2 regions of the Micromonospora aridisoli genome follow, and region 1 is predicted to be linked to the other one. Evidence: riboswitches for the same ligand, from Rfam matches in the RefSeq annotation. Region 1 holds a riboswitch; the other holds the start of a gene.
The links. Region 1 has a riboswitch for cobalamin ahead of SM447_RS20580 ((2Fe-2S) ferredoxin domain-containing protein). Riboswitches for the same ligand answer to the same signal wherever they lie in the genome.

Region 1 (3,405 bases):
GCCGACGGCGTTGCCGATCCGGCTGTGCTTGGTCGGGTAGGCGGACAGCACGAGCGCGACCTTGCGCTCGGCGGGCGCCAGGTGCCGCAGCCGCGCGTGGTTCACCGCGATGTTGGCGACCCGGGCGCACCGCTCGGCGTCGGTCTCGTAGCGGGGCAGGCCGTCGTCATCGACCTCCTTGAACGAGAACGGTACGGTGATCAGCCGGCCGTCGAACTCGGGGATGGCGATCTGGGTGGCCGAGTCCAGCGGGGTGACGCCGTCGTCGGAGGCCTCCCACTCGGCCTTCGTCGAGGTCAACGCGAGTGCCTGCAGTACGGGGACGTCCAGTGCCCGGAGCCGCTCGACGTCCCACGACTCGTCGTCCCCGCCGGCGCCGGCCGTGGCGGGTCTGGAGCCCCCGGCCGCGAGCACGGTGACGACGATCGCGTCGAGGGTGGCGAGCTCGTCGAACAGGTCGTCGGGGGCCGCGCGCAGCGACGACACGAAGAGCGGGACGCCGGTGGCCTTGCCGGTGGCGTCGACCGCGTCGGCCAGGTCGTGGGCGAAGCCGCGGTTGCCGCTCACCTCATGGGCCCGGTAGTACACGATGCCGACGCGCGGCCGGTCGCCGGTGGCCTTGCGGGATACCCCCCACTCGGGCAGCACCGCCGGGGGATCGAAGCCCTCGCCGGTCAGCAGCACGGTGTCGGAGAGAAAGGCGTGCATCTGCCGCAGGTTCTCCGGGCCGCCCTCGGCGAGGTAACGGTGAGCTTCGGCGCACACCCCGATCGGAACCGTCGACAGCTCCATCAGGGCGGCGTTGGGCGTGCGTTCACCGCCGAGCACCACGCAGGGACGGCCGGACGCGTGGACCAGCGCGGTGAGGTCGCGAACGTCCTCGGGTGACCCGAGGACTCGCAGCACGACGAGATCCGCGTCGGCGACGAGCGCGTCGCGGCGCTCGTCGGTGGCCCGGGCGGGGTTCAACCAGGAGTAGCCCGCCCCGCTGGCACGTGCCGAGAGCAGGTCGGTGTCCGAAGTCGACATCAGAGCGATACGGGTCATGCTTCTCCTTCGATGGGCGCAGGCATGCTCGGGATGCGCAGGTCGTCGACGGGCCGGCCGGCGCCCAGGTGCTCGCGGACCAGCCGCTCGGCGCTGTCGGTGCGCACCGGGCCGTACCAGGTGCCGTCGGGATGCACCACGGCCACCGGCCCGTGGTTGCACGGGAACAGGCAACCGGTCTGTGCCATCAGGACGTCGGTGTCGGTGAGGCCCGTCACCACGAGGCAGCGGAGGATCTCGCGGTACGTCTCGTCCGCGCCGCGGGCGCTGCACCGCGGGCCGCGACAGACCAACAGGTGATGCCGGTACCGCGGCGGCCGCTCCCACGCCGGTGACGAGAGGGACGCCTCGCCGCCGGTGATGGTGCGACCGACGAATTCGATCACCGGCGGGTCGACCTGCTGTCGGTGCCAGTGGCCGGCAACCCGACCGATCCAGGATCGCGCATCCGCACGCTCCTCCGTGCTCACCGGCTCCAACCGGATGGCACGGACGCCGTCGGCGTGCAGCCGATCGAGCAGGTGGGTCAGCGTCGGGTCACCGCCTTGCAGGAACGCCAGCTGGGCGCCGGCGGCTTGCGCACGCCGGTGCAACTGGTCGGTGCGGGCGGCGTCCTGCAGCAGCGTCGCGACATGGACGAGCACGCTCACGGCTGCCGCTGCCCCATCGCCAGGTCCATGAGGTTGTACCGCTCGACGGCGGACGGAGGTACCCGCACGTGTTCCCCTTACGAGGTCGGGGGCTGTTTCGCGAAGCCCGGTCAGACCAGACGGCGAGTGCCGTGAGGGCCAGCAGGTCTTCGGACTCGGGATCGTCCGGACGGAGCGCCTTCCCAGACCGGTCGGTCCAGTGGCGTCGTGCTCCGCCCGTCACCCACACCGCTGCGCGTCAGTCCCGGATTCGCACCGGGTTCCCTGGCTCATCGCTGAGTTCGACTGGCGAGAGGACCGTAGCAGCCCGGCCGTCAGGCAGGAAACAGCCGGATCCTGGCACCATGACGCCATGACTCCACGCACCCGACGCGACCTGTGTCCGGGCCTGCTGCGGCCGTGGATCGCCGAGGACGGCGCACTGATCCGCGTACGGTTGCCGGGGGGAATCCTTCCCACCGGCGCGCTCGTGGCCCTGACGGACGTGGCCGAGCAGCACGGCGACGGTGCGATACGCCTGACCAGCCGCGCCAACCTCCAGCTGCGGGGCTTTGACCACGACGGCGGGTTTCTGCCCGACCCGGTCGTCGATGCGGTGATGTCCACGGATTTGATCCCGTCGCCGTCCCACGAGCGGGTGCGCAACATCATGGTCTCTCCGCTGACCGGACGGGTCGGTGGACGGGTCGACCTGCGGCCGGTCGTACGCCAGCTCGATGAACTGGTGTGCGCCGAGGCCGGTCTCGTCGAACTGCCCGGCCGGTTCCTGTTCGTCCTCGACGACGGGCGCGGTGATGTGGCCGGCCGGGACCTCGACCTCGGTCTGGTCGCCGTCGACGCTGACCATGCCCAGATCCGTGCCGGCCGCTCGGACTGGGGCGAAGTGGTGGCCCTCGACCGTGCCGCGCCGGCCCTGACGAGGCTCGCCGCTCGTTTCGTCGAGGCCGCCGGAACGCAGCCGGGGTCCCCGTGGCATGTTGACGAGCTGCCCGCAGGCGGTGAAACCCTGCTGGGCAACCGCGTCGCGGCCCTCCCCGGCACCCGGGTGGCCACCGGCCCGCCGACCCTTGGCATGATCACCCAGGACGACGGGCGCCACGCGCTGCACCTCGCCGTGCCCGGCAGCGGCCTGGACCGGCGCCTGGTAAACGAGATCGTCGCCTGGGGCACCCCGCACGTCGTCGTCACGCCGTGGCGCACCCTGATCGTGCCCGACCTGGAGAACGCATGACCCTCGCCCCGCCCACACGCCGCTACGACTACGTGACCGACGGCGCGCAGATCTACGTCGATTCGTTCGCGACCATCCGCGCCGAGGCCGACCTGTCGGGCATCCCGGTCGACGCGGAGAAAGTCGCGGTCCGGATGATTCACGCGTGCGGGCAGACCGACCTGGCTCGCGACCTGGTCATCCACCCGGCGCTGGTCGCCGCGGCCCGCTCGGCGCTGCAGTCGGGCGCCCCGATCCTCACCGATGCGCAGATGGTCGCATCGGGCGTGACCCGGGCCAGGTTGCCGCGCGACAACGAGGTCCGCTGCCTGCTGCGTGACGCCCGCGTCCCCGGCATCGCCCGCGCCTGGTCGACCACGCGCTCGGCCGCCGCCGTCTCGCTGTGGGCTGAACACCTCGATGGCGCCGTCGTCGCGTTCGGCAACGCGCCGACCGCGCTGTTCCACCTGCTGGAGATGCTGCACGACGGCGCACCGC
Region 2 (3,405 bases), on a different contig from region 1:
TGATCTGGAGGAACTCACCGGACATCGTCTCGCGCTTGAACAGGTTGGACACCTGTGGCTCGATGCACTCGTAGCAGCCGGCGATCGACGCGATCGTGGCGGTCGGCGCGATCGCCACCAGCAGCGAGTTGCGCAGGCCGTGGGCGGCGATCCGCTCGCGCAGGGCGGCCCACCGTTGCGGCTGCGACACCTCCGCGCCCCACAGGTCCGGGTGCAGCTCGCCCTTCGCGGCGCGGGTTTCGGCGTACGCGGGATGCGGGCCGAAACGTTCGGCGAGCCCGGCGGAGGTCTCCAGCGCGGTCAGGAAGATCTCCTCCTGCACCCGGGTGGACAGTTCCCGCGCCCGCGCCGAGTCGAACGGCAGCCGCAGCGTGAACAACGCGTCCTGCAGGCCCATCAGCCCGAGCCCGACCGGACGCCAGCGCGGGTTCGACACCGCCGTCTGTTCGGCCGGGTAGTAGTTGATGTCGATGACCCGGTCGAGGAACACCACCGCGGTGCGTACCGTCTCGCGCAGCCGGTCCCAGTCGACGCCGTCGGCGGTGACGTGCGCGCCCAGGTTGACCGACCCCAGGTTGCACACCGCGGTCTCGGTGTCGCTGTTGACCTCGAGGATCTCGGTGCACAGGTTCGACAGGTGGATCGTGTTGCCGGGCGCGCCGGTCTGGTTAGACAGCCGGTTCGCCGCGTCCTTGAACGTCATCCACCCGTTGCCGGTCTGCGCGAGCGTGCGCATCATCCGCCCGTACAGGTCGCGGGCCTTGACCGTCCGGACGGCCTTCTTCTCCGCCGCCCGGTACGCCTCGTCGAACGCCTCGCCGAACAGGTCCGGCAGCTCGGGCGCGTCGGACGGGTCGATCAACGACCAGTCCTCGTCCGCCTCGACCCGCCGCATGAACTCGTCGGGAATCCAGTTGGCCAGGTTCAGGTTGTGGGTACGCCGGGACTCCTCGCCGGTGTTGTCCCGCAGTTCCAGGAACTCCTCGATGTCCGGGTGCCACGGCTCCAGGTACACGCAGGCGGCGCCCTTGCGACGGCCGCCCTGGTTGACCGCGGCCACCCCGGCGTCGAGCGTCTTGAGGAACGGCACGATGCCGTTGGACCTGCCGTTGGTGCCTCGGATCAACGCACCACGACCCCGGACCCTCGACCACGAGATGCCGATGCCACCGGAGAACTTCGACAGCTTCGCCACCTGGTGGTAACGCTCGTAGATCGAGTCGAGTTCGTCGCGCGGCGAGTCGACCAGGAAGCACGACGACATCTGGGTGTGCCGGGTGCCCGAGTTGAACAGCGTCGGTGAACTCGGCAGGTACGCCAGGCTGGACATCAGCCGGTAGAACCCGATCGCCTCACCCGGCGTCCGCGACAGTCCGCAGGCGACCCGCAGCAGCCAGTACTGCGGCGTCTCCACCACCAGGCGGGTCTGCGGATGCCGCAGCAGGTACCGGTCCGCGACCGTGCGCAGTCCGAAGTACTCGAAGCGCAGGTCACCGTCCGGGTCCACCGCGTCGTCGAGCTTGCGCGCGTTGCGGGCCACGAACGCCGCGGTCGCGTCCCCGATCAGCCCCAGGCCGTGCGCGTACCGGATCGACTGGCTGAAGCTCGCCACCTGCTGCCCGCGGACCTCCTTGTCCACGTAGGCGGCCAGCAGCCGCGCCGCCAGTTTCGAGTACTGCGGCTCCTCACCGATCAGCTCGGCGGCCGTCTGGATGGACAGTTTGTCCAGTTCGGCGGTGGTGGCACCGTCGTACAGGCCGCTGATGGTCTTCGTCGCCACCCGCAGTGGATCGACCTCGTCGAGGTCGTCCACCCACCGCTCCACCGCCCGGACGATCTTGTTGACGTCCACCGGTTCCGTGGCGCCGTCGCGCTTGCGGACCTGCATCACGTGCCGCCGCTGCTCCGACACACCTGGGTCGGACGTCGGCATCTCCCGCACGACCGTCACGTCTCTCTCCTCGCGCCGTCTGCTCAAGGGCCTCGAACGCACGGGAGGACGCCACGGGATCCGCGCGCAGGGCGCGGTCCGTCGAGGGCGTCGGCCGTCCCGCGCGGCCTACGGCCGCCGCCCGCGAGTGCGGGCGGCGTGCTGGCAGGTCTTCGGACTCGTGGGCGTGCTCGCGCTCCTACTGGCCGTCGCTTCCCAGGCCGGGGCCCAGTGCTGTGTGACGGCGGTCGTTCCCACTTACCGCTGCGGGGCAGTCCCGGACTCGCACCGGGTTCCCTGTTGCCTCGGCCGCCCCGGATGGGCGCCCGAACCAGCTACGGGTGACACCATATATGGGTCGCCCACCAACGCAAGACACCAGATGGTGTGCCGGCGTGTTCGTGCAACGATCGTCACACCCGAGGGGGTACGCGACCCGTCCCGTCCCGTGCTTGACCGATCGGCGGCCGGCAGGACGCCGGCTGACCGGGGCCGGGGATCAGTCGGCCGGCGCTGTCGGCAACGGCAGCCAGCGCAGCCGCTCGCCGAGCCCGTCCGGGGCTGCGGCGAAGGCACGCTCGACCGCCTGCCGACCCTGGGAGAAATGCGACCAGCCCTCGTAGTGCACCGGGATGATGGTGCGCGGCCGGACCAGCCGGCAGAGTTCCACGGCGTCGGCCGCGGTGAGGCTGTAGTGCAGCCCGCCGGTGATCGGGAACCGCACCGCGCCCAGGTGCAGCAGCACCGTGTCGACGGTCATCCGGCGCGACACCTCACGCACCCCGGGGTAGAGCACGGTGTCACCGGTGATCCAGAGGACGCCGTGCTCCTGACCGGCCCACTCCAGCGCGAATCCGATCACCTCACCGACGACGGGGCGGCTCAGCGCCGGACCGTGCCGGCACGGCGTCGCGGTGACCCTGAGGTGCGGGCGGTCCCCGTCCTCAAGCACCATCTCGTCCCAGGCCCGCAGCCCCCGGACCCGGCCGCCGAGACGACGGGCCCCGGACCGCGTGGTGACCACGACCGGAGCCTCGGCCAGCAGGTCCCGTCCCCGGTCGTCGAGGTTGTCGGCATGATGGTCGTGGCTGAGCAGGATCGCGTCCACCGGCCCGATCTCGTCCGGTCGCAGCGCCGGCCCGGTCCTCTTACGCGAGCTGGTGCCCCATCCGAACGAGTACCGGCGGCCCGGCGGGTCGAAGGTCGGGTCGGTGAGAATGCGCCAACCGGACACCTCGATGAGCGCCGTCGGGCCTCCGACATGGGTGACTCGAACGTCCTTCATACCCGACCCCGCATGGCTGCCCGACGACGCATCGGTCCGTCGACCGAGCCGGCTCGTCCCGGGACCGCGCGGCCGGCCCGATCGCGGTACCCAGTCTAGGGGTGCCGATGCGAGCTGGCCCTACCGTCCGGCCCCGGATCCGGGCGATGCCCTTTCACCCGGCACAGACAACCGTCGGCCCGCGACAGTA

Region 2: linked by a shared signal. The riboswitch ahead of SM447_RS14285 (ribonucleoside-diphosphate reductase subunit alpha) and the one ahead of SM447_RS20580 ((2Fe-2S) ferredoxin domain-containing protein) in region 1 are both predicted to bind cobalamin.

Annotation. Positions count from the first base shown of each region.
Region 1 covers NZ_JAXCFK010000009.1:281,054-284,458, forward strand. The annotation lists gene cobN (cobaltochelatase subunit CobN) at 1-1,047, opposite strand, end outside; gene SM447_RS20580 ((2Fe-2S) ferredoxin domain-containing protein) at 1,044-1,697, opposite strand; cobalamin riboswitch at 1,821-2,002, opposite strand; gene SM447_RS20585 (sulfite reductase subunit beta) at 2,050-2,928, shown strand; gene SM447_RS20590 (precorrin-8X methylmutase) at 2,961-3,405, shown strand, end outside.
Region 2 covers NZ_JAXCFK010000005.1:502,469-505,873, forward strand. The annotation lists gene SM447_RS14285 (ribonucleoside-diphosphate reductase subunit alpha) at 1-1,933, opposite strand, end outside; cobalamin riboswitch at 2,078-2,281, opposite strand; gene SM447_RS14290 (MBL fold metallo-hydrolase) at 2,430-3,215, opposite strand.